DNA from 2 places in the Cupriavidus malaysiensis genome. Region 2 is predicted to be linked to the other one. Evidence: predicted binding sites of a transcription regulator. Region 2 holds the regulator's gene; the other holds the start of a gene.
What was found. Region 2 encodes LexA, which represses DNA repair genes until DNA is damaged. Its sites were predicted from a motif close to ACTGTATNNNNATACAGT; they were not measured.
Positions count from the first base shown of each region.

Region 1 (3,495 bases), 2.0 Mb from region 2:
CGGTTGGGTGGCCACGGCGATGGCGTCGAGCATGCGCCCGGCGGTCTTGGGGCCGAAGCCCGGCAGCAGCTGCAGCGCGCGGAAGCCGGCGATGCGGTCGCGCGGGTTCTGCAGCCAGCGCAGCATGGCCAGCACATCCTTGACGTGGCCGGACTCGAGGAACTTGAGCCCGCCGAACTTCACGAAGGGGATGTTGCGCCGGGTCAGTTCGATCTCGAGCTGGGCGCTGTGGTCGGCCGCACGGAACAGCACCGCCTGCGACAGCAGCGCCAGCCCGGCCTCGCGCCGCTCCAGGATGCGCTCGACCACATAGCGTGCCTGCTCGGCCTCGTCGGCCACCACCACCACGCCGGGCTTCTCGGCCGAGGCGCGCTCGCTCCACAGCTCCTTGCTGTAGCGTTCCGCGGCCTGGGCGATGACGGCGTTGGCGGCGGCGAGGATGGGCTGGGTGGAACGGTAGTTGCGCTCCAGCGTGACGCGCGCCGCGGGGGGCGAGAAGTGCTCGGGGAAGTCGAGGATGTTGCGCACCGTGGCACCGCGGAAGGCGTAGATCGACTGAGCGTCGTCGCCGACCACGGTCAGGCCGCGCCCGTCGGGCTTGAGCGCGAGCAGGATGGAGGCCTGCAGCGCGTTGGTGTCCTGGTACTCGTCGACCAGCACATGGTCGAAGCGTGCGCCCATGTCCGCCGCCAGCGCGGGCTCGCCCAGCGCCTGCGCCCAGTAGAGCAACAGGTCGTCGTAGTCGAGCACCTGCTGGTCCTGCTTGGCCTCGACGTAGGCGGCGAACAGGGTGCGCAGCGCCTCTTCCCACATCGCATAGCGCGGGAAATGGCGCCGCAGCACCTCGTCCAGCGGCGCCTGGGTATTCACCGCGCGCGAATAGATGGCCAGGCAGGTTTCCTTGCGTGGAAAGCGCGCGGTCTGCTCGGACAGGCCGAGATCGTGGCGCACCATGTGCATCAGGTCGGCGGCGTCGCCGCGGTCGCTGATGGTGAAGGCGGGCGACAGTCCGATCGTCTCCGCGTATTCGCGCAGCAGGCGGGCGCCGATCGCGTGGAAGGTGCCCGACCATTGCAGTGCCGCCCGTCCGGCGCCGCTGCCGCCGACGGCACGGTCGACGATGCGTTCGACGCGCCGGCCCATCTCGGCGGCGGCGCGGCGCGAGAAGGTCAGCAGCAGGATGCGGCGCGGGTCGGTTCCCGACAGCACCAGGTGGGCGACACGGTGCGCGAGCGTGTTGGTCTTGCCGGAGCCGGCGCCCGCGATGATCAGCAGCGGGCGCTCGCCATCGTGTTCGGCGGCGGCGCGCTGCTCCGGATTGAGGCCGGCAAGGTGCGCGGCCGGCGCGGGCTCAGGGAGCACGGTCGCGGTGGCGGCGTCCGTGCCGGCGTCGGCAGGAAGTAGATCGAGGTCGAGGTCGGGAGAGGCTGGCATGGCGGCGGCGGGCTGGCGCCAACTGTATATCCATACAGCGGTTCTACGCAAGCCGGCAGCGTCCGGTGCGGCGTGGCGGCCGCCCGCGGCCGGCCTTCGCATGGCGCCGGCGTCTCACCGGCGGGCGCGTGCCAAAAATAAAGCCGCCCGGGAGGGGCGGCTGGTATGCGCCTGGCGGTCCGGGCCGCCGGGAACCGCTCAGGCCGACTTGGCCAGGGCCCCGTCCAGCAGCTTGTGCAGCGCATCCCACTCGGGCTCGCCCACGTAGCGCTTCAAGATGCGGCCATCCTTGTCGACCACGAAGGTGGTCGGCGTCAGCTGCACGTCGCCGAAGGCCTTGGCGGCCGTGCCGCCGGCGTCCATCGCCACCTTGAAGGGCAGCTGGCGCGTCTGGGCGTAATTCATCACATACATCGGCGGGTCATAGTTCATCGCCACCGCGACGAATTCCAGTCCCTTGTCCTTGTACTGCTGATAGGTGCGCACCATCTCGGGCATCTCCTTGACGCAGGTGGCGCAGCTGGTGGCCCAGAAGTTGACCAGGTAGACCTTGCCCTTCAGGTCGGCGGTGCTGATCTTCTGGCCGGAAAGCAGGGTGAACTCGGCCGCCGGCACGGTTGCGGCGGGCGTGATGGCGCGATAGCCGAACCAGCCGAACAGGGCCACCACGAACAGGGTGGCGATCAGCGGCCAGCGCTTGCGCGTGGCGGGGGAAGCAGGGGTCGTCATATTCCGTCGTGCAAGGCGTCGGTGGCGGGCAGGCGCGGGCTGTGGCAGCGCCGGTTCAGCGGACATTCTAATGCCTCGCGCGCAGGCCTGCCGGCGCGCATCCGGGGGGTGGCGATCCTGCGGCAATCTGCCGCAGCGATGCGCCGCGGACGCGCTGCTTCCGTGTTGCCTAAGCGTTGCCTAAGTGTTGCCTCAGCGCGGCCCGGCGAGGGCGGCGCGCGCGGCTTCCAGGCGCTGTTCGAGGTAGGCGCCGTAGAAGTCCGGCTGCAGGCCGCGTAGCGGGGGCGCCGCCTCGCGGCCGTGGGCGTCGAGGAAGAGCACGGTAGGTGCGAACGCCAGCCCGCGCGCGCGGGCCCAGGCACGTGCGCCGGTCATGGTGCCGTCAGCGTCGCGCAGCGGCGCATCGGTGCCGATGTCCAGTTCGCGCGCCGTGATCTCGCCGGCGGCAGCCATCGGGCCCAGATAGTTGCGCCGCACGGTTTCGCAGTAGCCGCAGCCGGGCAGGGACAGCAGCAGCACCAGCGGCCCGCCGCGGCGCGTGGCCTCGCGCCCCTGGGCGCCGAGATCGGTCGCGCCCGGCAGCGTGCTCGCCGCCAAGGCCGGCAGCGCGGCACCGGCCAGGGCCAGCCCGGCCAGCCAGCGCCGCGCGCGGCCTGCCGGCGCGGCGGGGCGGACAGGGGGCGGGGTGGTAGACAGGGTGGTGGGCAAGGCGGTGGACAAGATGAGGGGCGGCATGATCTGGGCGGAGAAGCGCACGATCCCGGATAATAGCCCTTCGTGCCCTCCGGCCTCGTGCCGCGGGGCTCCCGACCGACCAGGATGTCCCCGTCCGCCGCCATGTCCCGTTCCCGCCGAACCGTCTACCTGCTGGCCGCGCTGGCGCTCGCTGCCGCGGCCTGCTCGCCGCGCTACGACTGGCGCACGGTATTGTCCAATGAGGGCGCCTATGCGGCCCTCTATCCGGGCAAGCCGTCCAGCGCGGCACGCGAAGTGGCCATCGGCGGCCGCCACCTGCCGATGACGATGGAGGCGGCGCGCGTCGACGAGACGCTGTTCGCCGTGGGTGTGGTGACGCTGCCCGATGACGATGCCGTCCGCCGTGGCGAGGCCCTGGCGGCCATGCAGTCCGGCCTGCTGGCCAACCTGGGCGCGCATCCCGTCGAGCCGCCGCACACGCGGGCAATCAAGGTGATGTCGGCGGCACAACCGCCGGTGGCGCTCGATGGGTTGGAGCTGGAGGTGGTGGCAGTCTCGCCGCAGGACCAGTCGCCGCGCCGCCTGACGGCGCGCCTGGTGGGCTCCGGCAGGCACGTCTACCAGGCCGTGGTGCTG
Region 1 is NZ_CP017754.1:771,282-774,776, forward strand. Features, by position in the region: gene BKK80_RS03305 (ATP-dependent helicase) at 1-1,434, opposite strand, end outside; gene BKK80_RS03310 (TlpA disulfide reductase family protein) at 1,633-2,163, opposite strand; gene BKK80_RS03315 (thioredoxin domain-containing protein) at 2,356-2,898, opposite strand; gene BKK80_RS03320 (hypothetical protein) at 3,001-3,495, shown strand, end outside.
Region 1: BKK80_RS03305 (ATP-dependent helicase) is a predicted target of LexA. The motif match lies at 1,456-1,473, and genes of this name have one in related genera.

Region 2 (3,495 bases):
AGGCCAGAACCTGGACAGTTTGAAGCGGCAAGCGAGGTCCCCGATCTGTAGTCGTTGTGGTGGCCGGGAGCGCTGTCCGGAGGGTGGTCGGTGTGCCGAGGCAGGCAGCGTGGTATGCCTCGGCAATGCAGCAGCGCGGCGCGTACGAGCGCCTGTCAGTCTTGCCGGCGACTCCGCAGATGGAGCTGCTGCCGGTGCGGCGCTATTCCAATGTCAGCGGCCATTCTAGCGAGCCGGCACGCGAATCTCGCCGGCACTGACGTGCTGCGCGCCGCTGCAATTGCAAACAACGGTAAAGATACGGAAATGCCCCCTTCGAACGAGGGGCGGAGTGTGCATCAAGGGAGGGGCACCCTACGCATTGCCTGGCATAGGCAGAGGGTTGGACGCGGATTGAAGGCGCCATGGAACATCGCGGAATCGTTGGTGCGCGACGACCGCTCGGGCATGCGATTGCTCGGGCGCCGTCGTGCATCATGCAAAGCAGATGCGCGGCAAAGCGAATGCGGCAAAGCGAATGCCCGGCGTGACAGGCACGGCACGGCGAGCCGCGCCTGTCACGTACCCGTGCGTACTCGGGTGCCGCGCAGGCTCAGACGTGCAGCTTGGCCGGCTCGGCCAACTCCAGCATGCGGCAGATGGCGGCCATGCTGCCGACCATGGTGCGGCGCTGCGCGCCTTGGTAGATGCGCACGCCCTTGCATTGGCGGAAAGGCACTGGCTTGACCGGGCGGCGGGCGGAGATGGTATTGGCTTGCGGCATGGTTGCACCTGTCGATTGACAATAGTCGGGGGATGGCGCCAGCGTCGGCGGGCGCCTTCGGAACGGTGAGGCAGGTGCCGCCACGCTGCAGACCTGGCGGCGGCGAGGGGTCGGGCCGGCTGCGCTAGAAGCCGGCCGGACGGATCAGTCCGACCGCGATACCCTCGAGAGAGAACTCTTCTTCTCCCGGTTTCACGAGGATGTTGGGGTAGTCGGGGTTCTCGGCAATCAGCTCGATGCTGTCGCCTCGTCGCTTGAAGCGTTTGACAGTGACGTCCTCGCCAAGGCGTGCTACCACGATCTTGCCGTTGCTGGCCTCGCTGGCGCGCTTGACTGCGAGCAGGTCGCCGTCGAGGATGCCGGCATCGCGCATGCTGAGGCCGCGTACGCGCAGCAGATAGTCGGGCTGTTCGTCGAAGACCGAGGCATCCACCTGATACTGCCGGTCGATGTGCTCGGCGGCGAGGATGGGGCTGCCTGCCGCGACGCGGCCGACCAGCGGCAGGGTCAGTTGCATCACGCCGGCCATCGGCAATGTGAACTGGTCCGGTGTTTCCGAATCGCTGCGCGAGACCTTGAGGCGGATGCCGCGCGAGGCGCCCGGGGTCAACTCGATCACGCCCTTGCGCGCCAGTGCCCGCAGATGTTCCTCGGCGGCATTCGGGGAGGAGAAGCCGAACTCCGCGGCGATCTCTGCGCGCGTAGGCGGAAAGCCGGTGCGGCGGATCGTGTTGCGGATCAGGTCGAAGATCTGTTGTTGCCGCGGAGTCAGGGTTGCCATGGAGTCGCCGCTTTGTTCTTGGTGTCAGGGGTACTGTATGTTTAAACAGTATGCTGTGATTTTATACAGTATGTGACGAAGTGCAAGTGGAATTTGCGCGACCTGTGGCCGGTGCGGCGGAGTGATGGTGGTTGGGCGTACGGTTACAATCGCGGCTCACCCGTGTTCCCGCCCTGATATGTCCAAGCTTCCCCGCATCGTCGTGCTTGCCACCGGCGGCACCATCGCCGGTTCCGCCGCCAGCGCGGCCAGCAGTGCGCATTACCAGGCAGCCACGGTGCCGGTGACGGCGCTGCTGGATGCCGTGCCGGCGTTGAAGTCGGTGGCGCGCCTGGAGGCCGAGCAGGTGGCCCAGGTCGACAGCAAGGACATGGGCTTTGCGCTGTGGGCCAGACTGCAGGCGCGCGTGGCATTCTGGTGCGCCCAGCCCGATGTGGCGGGTGTGGTGGTGACTCACGGTACCGATACCCTGGAAGAGACGGCCATGCTGCTGCATCTGTCCTGTGCGGTACCGGTTCCCGTAGTGATGACCGCGGCCATGCGGCCTTCGACCTCCCTGTCTGCGGATGGCCCGCTCAATCTTCTCGATGCCGTGCGTGTGGCGGCCCATCCGGAAGCGCGCGGCCGTGGCGTGCTGGTGGTGCTGAACCAGCAGATCCATGCTGCGCGGGATGTCGTCAAGGCACATACCTCGGCGGTCGATGCCTTCGTGTCGCCGGTGGGCGGCCCGCTCGGTTTCGTCCAGGATGAGCTGGTGAGCTTCATGCGCGCGCCATTGCGCCGGGTCGAGCGGTCCTGGCCGCTGCCAGCCGGGGAGTGGCCGCTGGTGGAAATTGTGCCGAGCTATGCGCAGCCCTCCCGTATCGTCGTCGACGCGCTGGTGGCTGCCGGCGCGGCGGGCCTGGTGGTGGCGGCGGCGGGGAACGGTTCGATCCACGAGGCGCTGGCTGCCGCGCTGGCCGACGCGGCGCGCGCAGGTGTCGCGGTGGTGCGCAGTTCCCGCACCGGTGCGGGCCATGTATCGATTCCGGCACTGCCGAATCCTGGCGCCGGCCTGTTCGTCTCCGCGGGTGACCTGAATCCCTACAAGGCGCGCGCGCTGCTGTTGCTCGCTCTGGCTCGGGATCCTCGGCTGGCGGCGGACCCTGGCCGGCTGCAGCAGTGCTTCGCGCAGTGCTGAGCGGGCAGTCTGCTTGCCGTGCCAGCTTGCTGCGGGCTATAATGGCAGGCTATCCAACCTTGCCGCACCGGACGTGACGCCCGGGTGGCTCATCCCAAAAGGAGCGTCAATGCGTCATTACGAAATCGTCTTTATCGTCCATCCGGACCAGAGCGAACAAGTGCCCGCGATGATCGAGCGTTACAAGTCGCTGGTCACCTCGCAGAATGGCCAGGTTCACCGCGTGGAAGACTGGGGTCGTCGCCAACTGGCCTACATGATCCAGAAGCTGGCCAAGGCTCACTACGTTTGCCTGAACATCGAATGCGGCAAGGAAACCCTGGCCGAACTCGAACACGCGTTCAAGTTCAACGATGCGGTGCTGCGTCACCTGATCGTCCAGACCAAGAAGGCCGAAACCGCTCCCTCGCCGATGATGAAGGAAGTGCAGCGCGAAGAAGCCCGCAAGGCCGCGCAACAAAGCAGCGAGAGCCAGGCCGCCTGATCGGCGGTGCGGTGCGCTAGAGCGCTGCCCGGCCGGATCGGCGGGGTGGCCCGGGACCAGCAAGGAGGCGCGCGTTGAACCAGTTGCGGCTGTCCGCGACCCTAGTCGAACGCGAAGCCCTGCGCTACACGCCGGCCGGCGTGCCTGTCGTGAACTGCTTGCTGCAGCACGCTGGCGAGGTGGTCGAGGCGCAGATTCCCCGGCAGATCGAGTTCGCCATCGCGGCGATGGGCATCGGCCCGGTCGGCCAGCGCCTGGAGCGCATGCCGCTGGGCACGCTGCTCGAC
Region 2 is NZ_CP017754.1:3,178,564-3,182,058, reverse strand. Features, by position in the region: gene BKK80_RS14375 (GGDEF domain-containing protein) at 1-1, opposite strand, end outside; gene BKK80_RS37085 (hypothetical protein) at 593-763, opposite strand; gene lexA (transcriptional repressor LexA) at 888-1,544, opposite strand; gene BKK80_RS14365 (asparaginase) at 1,723-2,724, shown strand; gene rpsF (30S ribosomal protein S6) at 2,834-3,208, shown strand; gene priB (primosomal replication protein N) at 3,283-3,495, shown strand, end outside.